One region of the Streptosporangium oxazolinicum genome, then DNA from elsewhere that is predicted to be linked to it. Evidence: riboswitches for the same ligand, from Rfam matches in the RefSeq annotation. Region 1 holds a riboswitch; each other region holds the start of a gene.
What was found. Region 1 has a riboswitch for cobalamin ahead of ABD817_RS27190 (CbtB domain-containing protein). Riboswitches for the same ligand answer to the same signal wherever they lie in the genome.

Region 1 (3,718 bases):
ATCGACCGGGTGGCCGGGCGCGTCGAGAACGTCGGCTACGCCGCGATGCCGGTGCCCGAGTGGGCCGTGGTCGCCACGGTGATCGGTTTCTACGCGCTCATGGCGATGGTGGCGCTGGGCTGGCTGGGGTGGCTGCGCTGGCGCGGCCTGGTCGTCCTGGGGGCGCTCACCTACCCGCTCTACCTGTTCCACACCCCGGCCGCGGTCCTGATCGTCCCCGCCCTGCGGGACACGCTGCCGCCCCCGCTGACCGCCCTGGTCACCCTGCTGGCCGCGATGGCGTTCTCCTACCTGGTGTACCGGGTGGCCGAGCGCCCGCTTCAGGAGTTCGTCAAATCCAGGAGGCGTGGAAGGGCCGAATCCCCGTCTCCGTCACAGCTCCCCGCGCTCTCCCCGTTTCCCCTCGCAACGGGCGAAAAGGCTTCGGTGCCATAACTGTCCGACCACCGGGCATAGTGAAGGGTCTAGGGTCGGGAATAGATACCACGGAGAGAAACAGTCCCTGACGAACAGAGGGTGCGCATGACGGTACGGCGGGTGATGGGCATCGAGACCGAATACGGCATCTCCGTGCCCGGACAGCCGGGGGCCAACGCGATGGTGACCTCCTCTCAGGTCGTGAACGCCTACCTGGCGGCCTCGGCCGCCAGGGTACGGCGCGCGCGATGGGACTTCGAGGAGGAGAACCCGCTGCGGGACGCACGGGGGTTCGACCTCGCGCGGGAGGTGGCCGACCAGAGCCAGCTGACCGACGAGGACCTCGGCCTGGCGAACGTGATCCTCACCAACGGGGCCCGGCTGTACGTGGACCACGCCCATCCCGAATACTCCACGCCCGAGTGCACCAATCCTCGGGCGGCGGTGATCTGGGACAAGGCGGGCGAGCGGGTGATGCACGACGCGGCGGTCCGCGCCTCGGCGATGCCGGCCAACGCCCCGATCCAGCTCTACAAGAACAACACCGACAACAAGGGCGCCTCCTACGGCTGCCACGAGAACTACCTGATGCGCCGGGCCACCTCGTTCGCCGACATCGTCAGGCACCTGACGCCGTTCTTCGTCTCCCGGCAGGTCGTCACCGGCGCGGGCAAGGTCGGCATCGGCCAGGACTCCCGGGGCGAGGGCTTCCAGATCAGCCAGCGGGCCGACTTCTTCGAGGTCGAGGTGGGCCTGGAGACGACGCTCAAGCGGCCGATCATCAACACCCGGGACGAGCCGCACGCCGACCCGGAGAAATACCGCCGCCTGCACGTCATCATCGGCGACGCCAACATGTCGGAGATCTCGACCTACCTGAAGCTGGGATCCACCGCGCTCGTCCTGGCCATGATCGAGGACGGTTACTTCACCCGCGACCTCGCGGTGGACAACCCCGTCCAGGCCCTGCGCGCGGTCTCGCACGACCCCACGCTCAAGTACGAGATCGCCATGCGCGACGGCCGCAGGCTGACGGCCGTGCAGCTCCAAATGGAATACCTGGAGCTCGCGCGCAAGTACGCCGAGGAGCGCAGCGCCAACGGCCTGGACGAGCCCACCAAGGACATCCTGGAGCGCTGGGAGTCGGTCCTCACCCGCCTGGCGGAAGACCCGATGCAGCTGTCCGGGGAGCTCGACTGGGTGGCCAAGCTGGAGCTCCTGGAGGGTTACCGCACCCGTGACGGCCTTCCCTGGTCGCACCCGCGCCTGCAACTCGTCGATCTCCAGTACTCCGACATCCGTCCCGAGCGGGGGCTCTACAACCGGCTGGTGGCCCGGGGCCGCATGCAGCGCCTGGTCACCGAGGAAGAGGTCCAGCGGGCCATCGAGGTGCCGCCCAGCGACACCCGTGCCTACTTCCGCGGCCGTTGCCTGAGCCAGTACAGCGAGTCGGTGGCCGCGGCCTCCTGGGACTCGGTCATCTTCGACATCCCCGGCCGCGAGTCGCTGCAGCGCGTCCCCACCCTTGAGCCGCTGCGCGGCACCAAGGCCCACGTGGGCGAGCTGTTCGACCGCTGCCGTACCGCCGCGGAGCTGGTGACGGCGCTGACCGGCGAGCAGTGACCGCCTGAGAGGGGGGAGGCGGCCCGGCCGGGCAGCCTCCCCCCTCGGCGTACCCGGGCTCGCCGGATCCCCGCGAACCGGACAGCCGGATTGACGGGGGACGGAGAACCGGGGTACGTTCCGGATGTTTTGTGGCGGTGCGAGGGAAATCCGGTGAGATTCCGGTGCGGTCGCGCCACTGTAACCGGCCCGCGAGGGCCGGGAGCCAGGTCACACTCGACCGCCACCGACCTACGAAAAGGGACGCGTCAATCCCGGAGGAGGTGGCCGTGAGCCAGATCTCGGCACCGCACGCCCAGCCCATCCCATGGCCCTCGCTCACCCGCTGGCTGCTCGCCGTACCGGTGCTGCTGCTCCTCGCCTACCTGGTCACCTTCGACCAGGGAGCGATCTCCCAGGCGGGAAACTACCTGCACGAACTCATGCACGACGGGCGTCACCTGCTCGGCGTGCCGTGTCACTGAGCCACAGGTGATCACCAAACTCATCGTCCGGGGCCTCGTCGTCGGACTGCTCGCAGGGCTGCTCGCGGCCGTCTTCGCCTACACCGTCGGCGAACCGCGCATCGACCAGGCCATCGCGCTGGAGGAGGCGGCCGCGGCCGCCGCCCCGGCCGAGACGCACGACGACACCGGCACCGCGGCCCACTCCCACGACGAGGAGGAGGCCCTGGTCAGCAGGGACGGGCAGCGCTTCGGGCTCTTCCTCGCCCTCGGCCTGTACGGCCTGGCGGTCGGGGGCCTGTTCTCCCTCGTCTACGCGGCCGTACGCGGGCGGGCGGGACCCCGCTCGGAACCGGTGCTCGCGGTCACCCTCGCCGCCGCCGCGTTCACCGCCGTCGTCCTCATCCCTTTCGTGAAATATCCCGCCAACCCACCGGCTGTCGGTGATCCGGAGACCATCAACCAGCGCACCGTGCTCTACCTGGTCGCCGTGGTCATCGGGATCCTCGCCGTCGCCGCCGGGGTCGCCGCCCACCGCTACGCCTCGCGGAGCGAACCGTGGGTGCGCTGGCTGTCGGCGGGCGCCGCCGTGCTGATCCCCGTCGTCGCGGCCTGGATCCTCCTGCCGGAGATCTCGGAGGTGCCCCAGGGCTTCCCCGCCGACCTCCTGTGGGACTTCAGGGTCGCCTCCATAGGGACCCAGGTGGTCTTCTGGGCCGGTGTCGGCGCGCTGTTCGCCTTCGCCGCCCGCAGGCGCGGCCCGGTGTGACGACCCCCTCGGGGGTCACCCGCCTGCTCCTGGTCTGCCACGCCTCCACCTCGGCGACGGCGCGGGCCGCGTTCCCGGGCGACGAACCGCTCGACGAACGCGGCCTGCGCCGGGCCGAGGGGATGGCGCGGGACCTCGCCCCGGGTCCCGCGGCCTGCCCGGCCGAGTTGCGCTGCGTCCAGACGGCGGCGGCACTCGGCCTGCGGGCCGAGCACGACCCGCTGCTGGCCGACTGCGACTACGGCCGCTGGAGCGGCATGACGCTCGGCGAGGTCGAGGCCGCCGAACCCGAGGCGCTCGCGTCCTGGCTCGGCGACCCCGGCGCGGCGCCCCACGGCGGGGAACCGGTCACCGCGCTCCTCGCCAGGGTGTCCGGCTGGCTCGCCGCCCGCGCCCCCGGCAGGGCCGTCGCGGTCACCCACCCGGCGATCATCCGCGCCGCGGTCGTCCACGCCCTCGGCGCCCC
Region 2 (3,718 bases), on a different contig from region 1:
GCACCTCGACGATGATCAGCTTGTCGTCGAAGCTCAGGGGAAGGGTGGGGGCTCCGAAGGTGTCCAGACGACGACGGAGATTCCGCCTCCTTCGATGCCGATCTGCGCGGCTTTGTAGTGACGCGCGACCTCGTCCGGCGACAGTTTCGTGCCCAGGTTGAACCTGAGGCGGTAGTCGCAGTGGTTGCTGTTGCCCCGCAGCGCCACTGACGCCTGCACCTCGTCATCGGAGAATCTGGTCTCGGGAGGTAGAGGATAGCTAAGAAAACGGTTGGCAAGGCCGTCGAGTTGACGGTTGTGAATCCACTGAGGCGTCATGATGAGCGCGAAGAACAGTACGAATGATGCCGCGATAGCCGCCGGGAGTTTCCAGCGCCGCTTCCGTCTCGCCGTCGATGGTGGTCGCGTGCTGTGGAGGTCGTCCTGCGCAGTGCTCGGCATGGTCTCCATGGTCGTGCGGCACGCGTGCGATGATCAAGAGAGGGAGCTGGAACCGCGCTTCGCCGCTTCTCGTGGAAGAGCCGGGAAGTTGAACGGTGATGAGCTGTGAAAGCGTTGGCTCGGCCTGTATGGGGTCACGTCCCGTACCTGCCACACCGCCAGGAAAAATCCCTTACCGGAGGGGTTTTGGTGGCTGCCGGCGGGAGGCGCGGCTCTCGAACCGCTCACCCGCGTTCTGCGGGTGGACCGGCCAACCTAAGGGCTGGTCGGCGGGGCGACGACCAACTCGGTGTCCGGGTCGTGGTCGATCTGCGGAGGGCCAGCGACGATCATGGTGGCTCGGGCCCACGGCTGTTCTCGTGAGATGAACGGCAGTTCCTCCAGCAGCCAGTTCGCCACGTGCTCCAGCTGCTTGGGGGAGTCGCCGTCGCGGACGACCAACAAGCGCTCTTGCTCGTCGAGGTCACCCTGCATCCACACCGAGGCGTCCAACCACGGGGCAAGCTCTTCGCGGATGATGCCGGTGCCCTCGACCCAGATGAAGTCGGCACCGGCGGGAATGGTGATCGATCCGGGCCGGTCGTGGGTGATCCAGGCATCAGGGCGGAAGTTCACCGCTTCACCCCGGTGCAGGGGGTGCAGGATGTTCTCGACGAGCACGGCGCCCCAGTCGAAGTAGGCGTGGTTCCAGGCGATGTCGTCGGTGTGCACGATGGCGGAGTTAGGCACCCCCTTGCGTAGCCGCTCGGCCAGGGTCGTCTTGCCGGCGCCGCCCCGGCCGTCGATCGCGATCACCCGCGGGCGTCCGGTGACGTCGGGTGAAGCATCACGCAGCTGCCGGACGGCGTCGAGCACGGTCACCACCCGCCAGCCAACGGCCTCGGTCTCGCCTGGATGCAGATGCATCGACAACCTGTCTTCGAAAGAGAGGACAAAGATCAGCATACGAGCCGCTGCCGTCGACCAGTCACGCTGAACGATGTACAGCAGCACCACTTCACACGATCACACACCACCAGCCCGTCGTCCCTCTCTTTCGCAATCCCAGGAGCGGTCGCGATGCGCTGCCGACCTTGATCTCCACCAAATCACCCTCAAAGACCTACCGGCCATTCCCCGGGGCAGCTCGCGGCGTACCACCGCTCGGCGAACGGCTCCCTGGTGGTCTGCGAGGTGTCTCCTCCACCCGGGACGAGCCCATTTCTTCTGCAGGGGCATTTCCGAAGGCGGCCTTCTTTCCTTTCCCACCCTCCGGGTGGCCGCAGTACGGTTCCCGCTTCTTCGATGCGCCGGACGGTGGCTCCGGCCGGAGGTGCGGGCGGGTTATGCTCGTGGTGCGGTTGGTTCTTCCGGTGTCGTGTTGGCGCTGGGAGTCGTAAGAGGGAACCCGGTGGGAGTCCGGGACTGCCCCGCAGCGGTGAGTGGGAACGAACGCCGTCATAGGCACTGGGTGCGTGGCATCTGGGAAGCGACGGTCAGTAGGGGTTGAGTGTGGTGCCCGCGAGTCCGAAGACCTGCCAGCCGTCCGTGTGCCGTCCGGTGCGCGGTGATCCGTGGCCTCGTGGGAGGGCCTGGGAGGTGTCTTTCCCGTGTGTTCCTTCCGTGTGGCTGTGGGTTGGCATGGCATGAGCCGAGGGAAGGACGCCATGAGTCAGGTCACTACGACCGTTTTGGGGTATCCCCGTATCGGGGGCCGTCGCGAGTTGAAGCGGGCGACGGAGGATTACTGGGCCGGGCGCACGGACGCCGCCGCTCTTCGGGAGACGGCCGAGGGTCTGCGGGAGCGGACGTGGCGGGAGCTGTCGGAGGCGGGGCTGGACGCGGTGCCGTCCAACACGTTCTCGCTGTATGACCACGTGCTGGACACGATCGCGATGGTGGGGGCGGTGCCCGAGCGGTTCGCCGGGGCCGCCGACCCGTACTTCGCGATGGCCCGGGGCGCCGAGGGGGTGGCGCCGCTGGAGATGACCAAGTGGTTCGACACCAACTACCACTACCTGGTTCCCGAGCTGGGACCCGGCACCCGGTTCCGGCTCGACTGGAGCAAGCCGCTCACCGAGTACGCCGAGGCGCGGCGGCTGGGCGTCGAGACCCGGCCGGTGCTGGTCGGGCCGCTGTCGTTCCTGCTGCTGGCCAAGTCCACCGAGCCCGGCTTCGCGCCGCTGCGGCTGCTGGACGGCCTGCTGGAGACCTACGCCGAGCTGCTGGAACGGATGGCCGCGGCGGGGGTGACCGAGGTGCAGCTGGACGAGCCGGTGCTGGCCGCCGACCGTACGGACGAGGAGCTGGCCGCGCTGCGCCGGGCCTACGCGCGGCTGGGCGCGCTCAGCAGTCGGCCCCGGATGCTGGTGGCCACCTACTTCGGTGAGATCGGGCCCGCGCTGGAGATCCTGGCCCGAGGCCCGGTCGAGGCCGTCGGCCTGGACTTCGTCTCGGCGCCCGGCAACCTGGAGGCGCTGGCCGCCGTCGGCGGGCTGCCCGGCAAGACCCTCGTCGCCGGGGTCGTCGACGGCCGCAACGTCTGGCGTACCGACACCGCGAAGGCGCTGGCGACCTGCGCCGCGCTGCTCGGGCTGAGCGACCGGCTGGTGGTGAGCACCTCCTGCTCGCTGCTGCACGTCCCGCTCGACCTGGACGCCGAGACCTCGCTGGACCCTCGGCTGCGCGAGCGGCTGGCCTTCGCCAGGCAGAAGGTCGACGAGGTCGTACGGATCGGCAGGGCGCTGAACGGTGAGGAGGTCATCGCGGGGGAGAACGTCACGGAGCGGTTCCTCAACCCCCGGGTGCGGGCCAGGCTGGACGCGCTGGGCAAGGGCACCCCGCGCGCCCCGCACGCCGAGCGGCTCGCCGTGCAGAACGCCGACCTGGGTCTGCCGCCGCTGGCCACCACCACCATCGGCTCCTTCCCGCAGACCGGCGAGGTGCGCCAGGCCCGCGCCGCCCTGCGCGCGGGCGACATCGACAGGGCCGGGTACGAGCGCAGGATGGAGGCCGAGATCGACCGCGTCATCGCGCTGCAGGAGGACATCGGCCTGGACGTGCTGGTGCACGGCGAGCCCGAGCGCAACGACATGGTCCAGTACTTCGCCGAGATGCTGGAGGGCTACGCCGCCACCGAACACGGCTGGGTGCAGTCGTACGGCAGCCGCTACGTCCGCCCGCCGATCCTGTTCGGCGACGTCTCCCGTCCCGAGCCGATGACGGTGCGCTGGGCCTCCTACGCGCAGTCGCGGACGAAGAAGCCGGTCAAGGGCATGCTGACCGGCCCGGTGACCAT
Region 3 (3,718 bases), on a different contig from region 1:
GCGTCGTCGTGCTGTTCCAGGTAGACCTCGATCGGCACGTCCGCCGGCACCGTGGCGAGGATGCCGTTGATCGCGGGGATCGACGCCGAGTCGCCGATCAGCAGGTAGCCGGCGGGAGGCTCCTGCGGGACGTCGAACTTCGACGAGCCGAGCGAGGTGGCCATGATCGTCTGACCCGGCTCGACGTCCCTGGCCCACACCGAGGCCGGGCCGGCCGGTTCGTGCAGGACCATGTCGATGGTGAACTCGCCGGTGGACTCGTCCGCCCAGGAGATCGTGTACGCCCGCTGGTGCTCGGCGTCACCGCCGTCGGGGTCGGGGAACCAGAACCGCAACCACGCCGTGGGCACGGCGATCGCGTCCTGGAACAGGGTCGGCGAGTTCAGCCGCACCCGCACGAAGTGCGGGGCCAGCGTCTCCGTGCCCACGACGGTGGCCTGGTGATCGCGGGCGCCGTAGCCCCGCATCACCACACCCGTGAATCCACGCCTGGCCATTCACAACTCCTTCTGTGTGGTGGCGAGGTCGGCGATGACGTCGGCGACGGGGCGGCCGGGCGGGGCGACGCCGAGCACCCCCCGGATCGCGCCGGTCAGCACCAGCCGTACGTATTCGGGGCGTCCCATCTGCGGGAGCACGGCGTGGGCGGCGCCGAGCCCTTCGTCGAGTTCGACACCGGCGGTCGCGGCCCGGCGCTCCCGGTCGAGGCCGCCCGCGTCCTCTCGCTCCATCGCGACGCCGTATTCCTCCGAGGCCGCCATCGCGATCGTCAGCGACGCGACCGCGCCGCTGACCACCACGGCTCCCTCCGGGGTGTAGCCGCGCCGTATCAGGGCCTCGACCTCGGCGCTCAGCACTTGCCGCCCGGCCTCGCCTCGCGGGAACAGCACCTGCAGGTAACGGGCCATTCCGGGGTGATCGAGGGTGAACGCCCGGAGTTGCGACGCGAACGACAGCAGGTGCGGTTCAAGGCCGTGTCGAGGGTCGTCGTGGAGCACCAGATCGGCGAGGATGCTCTCTCCCACCAGCCGCTCCAGGCCCCACCGCCCGTCGACGTGACGGTACAACGCCGCCGCGGTGACCCCGAGTTCGGCGGCGACCGCCTTCACGCTCAGTTCGCTCATGCCCAGCGCGCGACCGGCCCGGACGATGTCCCGCGTGCCGATACGGGGAGTACGCCCACCACTGCGGGCTGTCGACGCCACTGTCCGGGCTCCTTTGTTATAGGGGGTAACAAAGGGTACCCTAACTAAGGGTGGGCCTGGCCGCAACGGTGTTCCGGCAAGCATGCGAGGTGGTGCTGACCGGGCGTACGCGAAGAGCGGTACATGATGCCCTGCGGCTTTCCGCCCGAGCGGACCCGAGCGGAGTGGCCTTTGCTGACCCGCCTGCCGGGCTGGGCCGGCCTGCCGGCGGTCCGCGCGGGCCAGGTGTGGGTGCTGGACGGTCCGGCGTACTTCAACAGGCCCGGACCTCGCGTGGTCCGGGGGGGCGGAGGTCCTCGCCCAGGTACTCCACGGGGTACCCGTCGGCGCACCTGTCGAACGCGAGGAGGCGTACCGGGTCTGATGGGTGGCGCGCGCTTTGTCGTTGATGAGTGGTGTGCGAGCATGGTCGGCGTAGGCGAGCGCGGACTGAGGAAGCCGGTGTGAATCCGGCGCGGTCCCGCCACTGTGATCGGCGAGCGAATCCCGACGAAGCCACTGCCCGGATAACGGGTGGGAAGGCCGGGACGAGCCTCGACCCGAGAGCCAGGAGACTCACGCGGTCGCCTCCTCGCAGAAATTGGGGCGGATCTCCCCAAGGGAGGAACGGTGATCGCCATGCCTGGACCTCGGCCTGCCGGCCCTGGGCGTGCTCGGCGTGCTGGACTCTCCTGGTCGACCCGGCCTCCCACTTGTCGCGGAGGCCGTCGAGGAACGGCGTCCGCGGCCCGCCGTCAGGAGCACGCATGGCCATCCCCCGCCCGGTCACCGCAGCACTGCTCGCGTCCTTACTCGCTGTCGCCGCCTGTGGCGCCCCGGACGCGACTCCGCCCGCGGCCCCGGACGCGGCTCCGGCGGCAGAGGGCCGCTGCGTCACCGCCTTCGACGCGGGCCGCGACTACTTCCCGGTCAAGCAGCAGGTGGGGCACGCGACGAACTTCACCCTGACCTATGCCAACAACTATCAGGTCCTCACCGTCAAACAGCCCGCCCCCGGCGCCAAACCGGAGACCTACGTGCTGGTGCGGTGCGGTACCCCCGCTCCCGCGCTCACCGGCGAACTGGCCGGGGCCGTCACCGTCGAGACCCCGATCGAGCGATTGTTCTCCGCCTCGACGACCCACCTGCCGTTCGTCACCGACCTGGGCGTGCTGGAGCGGCTCACCGGCGTCTCCTCGGCCGGGTACATCACCTCCGCCCAGGTGCTGGCCCAGGTGAAGGCAGGGAAGATCACCGAGTACGCCAAGGGGCAGGAGGTCGACACCGAGAAGGTGATCGCCGCCAAACCGGACGTGCTGATGAGCGGCGGCACCGAGGACAAGTCCTACGGACCACTGCGCCAGGCCGGGATCAAGGTGGTGGCCAACGCCGAATGGCTGGAGTCCACCGCACTGGGCCGCGCCGAGTGGATCAAGGTGATGGCCGCGCTGACCGGTACCGAGGCCAGGGCCGCCGAGGTGTTCGGCAAGGTCGAGGCCGACTACACCGCCCTGGCCGCCAAGGCCAAGGCGGCCGCGCCGGTCACCGTGCTGCCGGGCCAGATGTACGAGGGGCAGTGGTCGGTGCCCAACGGCGGCAGCTACGTCGCGGGGCTGATCAAGGACGCGGGCGGCACCTACCCGTGGGCGGACACGCCGGGATCCGGCAGCACCACCCTGGACCTGGAGGCCGTGCTGTCCAAGGCCAGGGACGCCAAGGTGTGGCTGGCCACCGTGAACGAGTGGAGGAGCCTGACCGATGTGGAGAAGGCCGACCCGCGTTACGCCAAGTTCGGCGCGTTCGAGGCCGGGAGCGTCTGGTCGGCGAACAGGACGCTCGGCCCCGGGGGCGGCAACGACTTCTTCGAGCGCGGCGTCGGCCACCCGGACCTGATCCTGGCCGACCTGGTCGCGATCTTGCACTCCGACCTCGCACCGGAGCACGCCTTCACCTTCTACCAGCGGCTGATCAGGTGACGGCTCCGGCCGACGTTCCGGTGGCGTCCCGGCGCCGCCGGGGCGTTGTCCTGGCCGCCATGGGGGTCACGGTGCCGCTGACGTTCGCGCTGGCGGTCCTGCTCGGCTCGACCCTGATCCCGCTGAACCAGGCACTGCTCGCGCTGGTGCGTGACAGCGGCGCGGACCCCGGGGTTCAGGAGATCATCTGGACGGTGCGACTGCCGCGCGCCATCACCGCGGCCCTGGCCGGAGCCGCCCTGTCGGTCTCCGGCGTGCAGCTGCAGACCCTGTTTCGCAACCCGCTGGCCGAGCCGTACATCCTGGGGGTGAGCTCGGGCGCGAGCCTGGGCGTCGCCCTGGTGATCATCGGGTGGGGTGGCGCGGCCGGCGCGTTCACCGCGGGCGTCGCGGGCCTGGGCCGCGCGGGCGTGGTGGTGGCCGCCTCGGCCGGCGCCGCCACGGTGCTCGGGCTGGTGCTGGTGCTGTCGCGGCGGGTCCGGTCGGTGGTGACGCTGCTGATCATCGGCGTGATGGTGGGGTCGGCCGCCGTCTCGTTGATCACCTTGCTGCTGGTCT
Region 4 (3,718 bases), on a different contig from region 1:
CTCGGGCTACGCGCTGGGGTGTCGGCTGGGAAACAAGGAAGGCATCGACCGGATCAGAGAGATCCGCGACCTCGGCAGTGATCATCACTTCACCCTGGTCTGTAGAGACTTTGCCCAGTTTGGGCAGTTCGTGCATGTGAGCAATGCGCTGTTCCGCTCGGTCAAGGCGGCGACCCCCGGCGGCTACACCTTCATCCTGCCCGCGACCAAGGAGGTGCCGCGGCGGTTGCTGCACCCCCGGAAGAAGACGGTCGGTGTCCGGATCCCCGACCATGTCGTCACACAGGCGCTGCTGGCCGAGCTCGGCGAACCGCTGGTGTCGAGCACCCTGCTACTGCCCGACGAGGCCGAGCCCCTGACGCAGGGCTGGGAGATCAAGGAGAGGCTCGATCACGTGGTGGACGCCGTCATCGACGCCGGTGAGTGCGGCGCCGTCCCGACGACGGTCGTCGACTTCTCGCAGGACGAGCCCGAGATTCTCCGCCGGGGCACCGGAGACCCGTCCCTCTTCGAGTAGGGGCACGGCGGCTCGCGGGAGTCAGTCGGCGTGTCCGTGCGGGTCCCACCCCGGGACGCGGTCACCGCGAAGGGCCCGGTCCGGACCATCTGGCCGATCGGCGGTCCGGACCGGGCCGCGAAATAAATCTACATTGTAAAGGCGCCCGACCAGATTCAAGATCATTTAAACGCAAACCACAAAACCATCACCTACGAGCAACACCGTCGGTCTTCTCGATGTCGATCACGCCGTCGCCGGTGATCGGTGCCGTTCGCCCGGTGTGGTTGGTGACACGCATGGGTTCCTCTCCGTCGTGAGCTTCGTGGCTTCGTCATTGGTTCGCCAGGCCGATTCAACGGGGCCCGGGAGGGGACTGGGCTCACAGCCCAAACTTCCGGGGGTGATGGGGCTCAGCGCGAGGTGCGGGGGATCTTCAGGGCCGGTCACGGCTCCGGTGGGTCGCCCGGCCGGTCATGTCGATCGTCACGGCTTCCGCAGGGTTTTCGCAGGCGCGGCGAAGCCGAGGTCTGCTTTGTCGTTGATGGTGGTTGTGCGAGCATGGTTGGCGTAGGCGACGGCGGACTGAGGAAGCCGGTGTGAATCCGGCGCGGTCCCGCCACTGTGATCGGCGAGCGAATCCCGACGAAGCCACTGCCCGGATAACGGGTGGGAAGGCCGGGAGGAGCGTTGACCCGAGAGCCAGGAGACTCACGCGGTCGCCTCCTCGCAGAAATTGGGGCGGATCTCCCCAAGGGAGGAACGGTGATCGCCATGCCTGGCCCCCGGCCCACCGGCTCCGGACGCGCCGACGACGTGGCTTCTGTCGCCTGGCCGGGGCTGCTTCCCGCATCACCGTCGGAGGTGTCGGCCGCGGTCGCCGATGTTTCCGCGATCAGTGGTTACTTCGAGCTCGAGGTCGGTCCGATCGAGGTGGGCTGGCGACCGCTCATTGATCTGGCGGCCGATTCCGGGCTCCTGCGGCGGCGGATCATCGATGTCGCCGGACGTCTGGGGACCGACGAGCCGAGGGTGGCGGCCTCGATCCTGTTTCAGGGGCTTGCCGCTCGCCTGTGGTCACCTGTCGTCGGTGCGGTGGTAACGCATGATCTGCTCTTGGACCTGGCGTCTGTTCACTGGCGGGAGGTGTCCGGCGGGCCGTTGCCGCTGCGGGCCGAGCGTCCGACCGGTCGGCGGATCCTTGATCCCGCCGGGGTCGCCGAACCGTTGTATCGCGGTGTGCTGACCGAGGTGCTGGAGCCGTTGGCGTGGTCCGTACGGGAGGTCGTGGGGATTGCCCCTGGGCTGTTGTGGGGTAATGCCGCCTCCGCGCTGGCCGGAACGGTTCGGACCGTCGTCGACCGGTGCCCCGGATTCGCCGTTCGGGCTATCGCGCTTGGGCGTGAGCTGCTCGCGCTGGGAGTGTTGCGGGGTGGCGGTGATCTGGTCGAACCCGTTCCCGGGCAGCCGTTCTTCGTTCGGCGTACCTGCTGTCTGTTCTACCGTCTGCCCGGGGGCGGCAAGTGTGGTGACTGTGTTCTCGTCGATTCCGGGACCCGTCACCGGCAGTGGGCTGCGGCTTTGCGGCAGCCCGGAGGGTCTTGATGAGCTACCTTCGGGGTGAGCGGGTGGTCATGGATGGTCTTGGGTGGTTCTGGCGATCGCGGCGGTGTGCTCGTCGGCGGTCATGCCGAGGGTGGGGTGGTGCTGGTTGAGGTCGTGCTGGTCGTCGGCCCACTGCCGGTAGTCCTGCCGCAGGGTGGTGGCGTCGGAGTCGAGGGCGAGGGCGATGTCGGCCCAGGTGGCTCCGGCCAGCAGTGCGTGGTGGATGTTGGCGGGGTGGCGTACGGTGCGTGCGATGCTCTCGGCCAGTGCCAGCAGTTCGAGGTGTTCGGCGACGGTGAGCGGGGGCCGGTCTTCGGTTCCGTGCCGGGTGGGGTCGTAGGTTCCCCGGGCCATCAGTTCCGCGCGGGCGCGGGCTGACGCGTTTCGGGCGGCCAGCTCGTTGTAGCGCTCCAGTTGCCGGCTGACGGGCAGGTCGTAGCGGGCGTCGTGCCAGGTTGTGATGTTCTCGGGCGGGGTCATGGTGGCTTCTCCGGGACGGTCGGGGGTTGGCTTCCGGCGGGGCCGTGCGGGATGTGGTCGAGGCTCGCGTCTCAAGCCGACCGGCGCCCCATGACGAGGTCGGCGGTGATGCGGACCGGCGTGCACAATGTCTGGCCGTGCGCCCGGAACAAGGCATCGCGGGAGCTGAAATATCCCAGGTCGGCTAGCACGTAGTTGGACAGGTCACATGATGAGCCGGTGATGCCGTCCCAATCGACGGCGGTGCGGGCCACCGCGTCGAAGAGCGTCTCAGCACCGATGTTGGTGAATCCCTCCTTCCTCCGCAGCGTGTTCAGCTCGCCGTACAACTCGGAGACGGTCACCCATTCACCGTCGAGCAGGAACTCCGGCCAGGCGAGCACCACCTGGCGCGGGACCAATGCTCGTAGCCGGGGAAAGCGAGGGTGCCAGAAGCGTCCGCTCACCAGTAATCCCCTGACCCGGCTGGCGATTCCGTGGGCCCGTCCTACCGCTTCCAGCGCCGCCAGTCGCTGGCTGCACGATCCGCGCTCCAGGAGAAGCGTTCTGGAGACCGGCTGGGTGTCGTTCATGGCATACACCGGGCGTATTCGCGCGGTGATGAGCCGGTGGGCCGTGATCAGGAGATCCCGATCCGTCGAGGTGTCTTTACGCCGGGCTTCGGTCGCCAGCTCCAGCACCCGGGGATGCTGCCAGTCGAGGATGGGTGTGGCCGACGGTTCTCTCCCGCTTGTTTCTCGGTGGACGGCAGCGCGACGACGCCGTGAGGGGGAAGGCGACGGCTTCATTCCATGACCGTATCGGAGTCCGTGACGTGTCCGGTTCTGTTCGAGCGCGTACGGATGGCGGTTTCGCGCCGGGTGCGGCGTGCGGGCCGTCGAGTCCGTCTGTCTCGCTTGGGGGAAGGGTGGGTTGGTCGTACGCCGCGGGGGCGGGTCGTGGTCTGGTCCCTGCGGTGTCGTCGTCGCGGGTTTCGTACGGCACGCCGTTACGGCTCGCTCCCGGGGTGTTGTCCATTCGGTGTGTTTTCTCGCCTGGTCAGCGGGGTCGTGGGGTGGAGGCGTAGGGGAGCAGGGCCATTTCGCGGGCGTTTTTGATCGCGGTGGCCAGTTGGCGTTGTTGCTGGACGGTGACTCC

Region 2: linked by a shared signal. The riboswitch ahead of metE (5-methyltetrahydropteroyltriglutamate--homocysteine S-methyltransferase) and the one ahead of ABD817_RS27190 (CbtB domain-containing protein) in region 1 are both predicted to bind cobalamin.
Region 3: linked by a shared signal. The riboswitch ahead of ABD817_RS36200 (ABC transporter substrate-binding protein) and the one ahead of ABD817_RS27190 (CbtB domain-containing protein) in region 1 are both predicted to bind cobalamin.
Region 4: linked by a shared signal. The riboswitch ahead of ABD817_RS21170 ((2Fe-2S)-binding protein) and the one ahead of ABD817_RS27190 (CbtB domain-containing protein) in region 1 are both predicted to bind cobalamin.

The regions. Positions count from the first base shown of each region.
Region 1 covers NZ_BAABAQ010000011.1:205,393-209,110, forward strand. Annotated here, with positions in the region: gene ABD817_RS27180 (acyltransferase family protein) at 1-435, shown strand, start outside; gene dop (depupylase/deamidase Dop) at 523-2,040, shown strand; adenosylcobalamin (AdoCbl) riboswitch at 2,159-2,292, shown strand; gene ABD817_RS27190 (CbtB domain-containing protein) at 2,310-2,504, shown strand; gene ABD817_RS27195 (CbtA family protein) at 2,512-3,252, shown strand; gene ABD817_RS27200 (histidine phosphatase family protein) at 3,249-3,718, shown strand, end outside.
Region 2 covers NZ_BAABAQ010000005.1:418,801-422,518, forward strand. Annotated here, with positions in the region: gene ABD817_RS17170 (hypothetical protein) at 34-441, opposite strand; gene ABD817_RS17175 (uridine kinase family protein) at 697-1,434, opposite strand; cobalamin riboswitch at 1,766-1,977, shown strand; gene metE (5-methyltetrahydropteroyltriglutamate--homocysteine S-methyltransferase) at 2,088-3,718, shown strand, end outside.
Region 3 covers NZ_BAABAQ010000019.1:18,110-21,827, reverse strand. Annotated here, with positions in the region: gene ABD817_RS36210 (ABC transporter ATP-binding protein/permease) at 1-497, opposite strand, end outside; gene ABD817_RS36205 (TetR/AcrR family transcriptional regulator) at 498-1,205, opposite strand; cobalamin riboswitch at 1,584-1,782, shown strand; gene ABD817_RS36200 (ABC transporter substrate-binding protein) at 1,952-3,160, shown strand; gene ABD817_RS36195 (FecCD family ABC transporter permease) at 3,220-3,718, shown strand, end outside.
Region 4 covers NZ_BAABAQ010000007.1:371,570-375,287, forward strand. Annotated here, with positions in the region: gene ABD817_RS21165 (L-threonylcarbamoyladenylate synthase) at 1-517, shown strand, start outside; cobalamin riboswitch at 1,044-1,226, shown strand; gene ABD817_RS21170 ((2Fe-2S)-binding protein) at 1,271-2,101, shown strand; gene ABD817_RS21175 (hypothetical protein) at 2,129-2,581, opposite strand; gene ABD817_RS21180 (transglutaminase domain-containing protein) at 2,653-3,369, opposite strand; gene rpsR (30S ribosomal protein S18) at 3,620-3,718, opposite strand, start outside.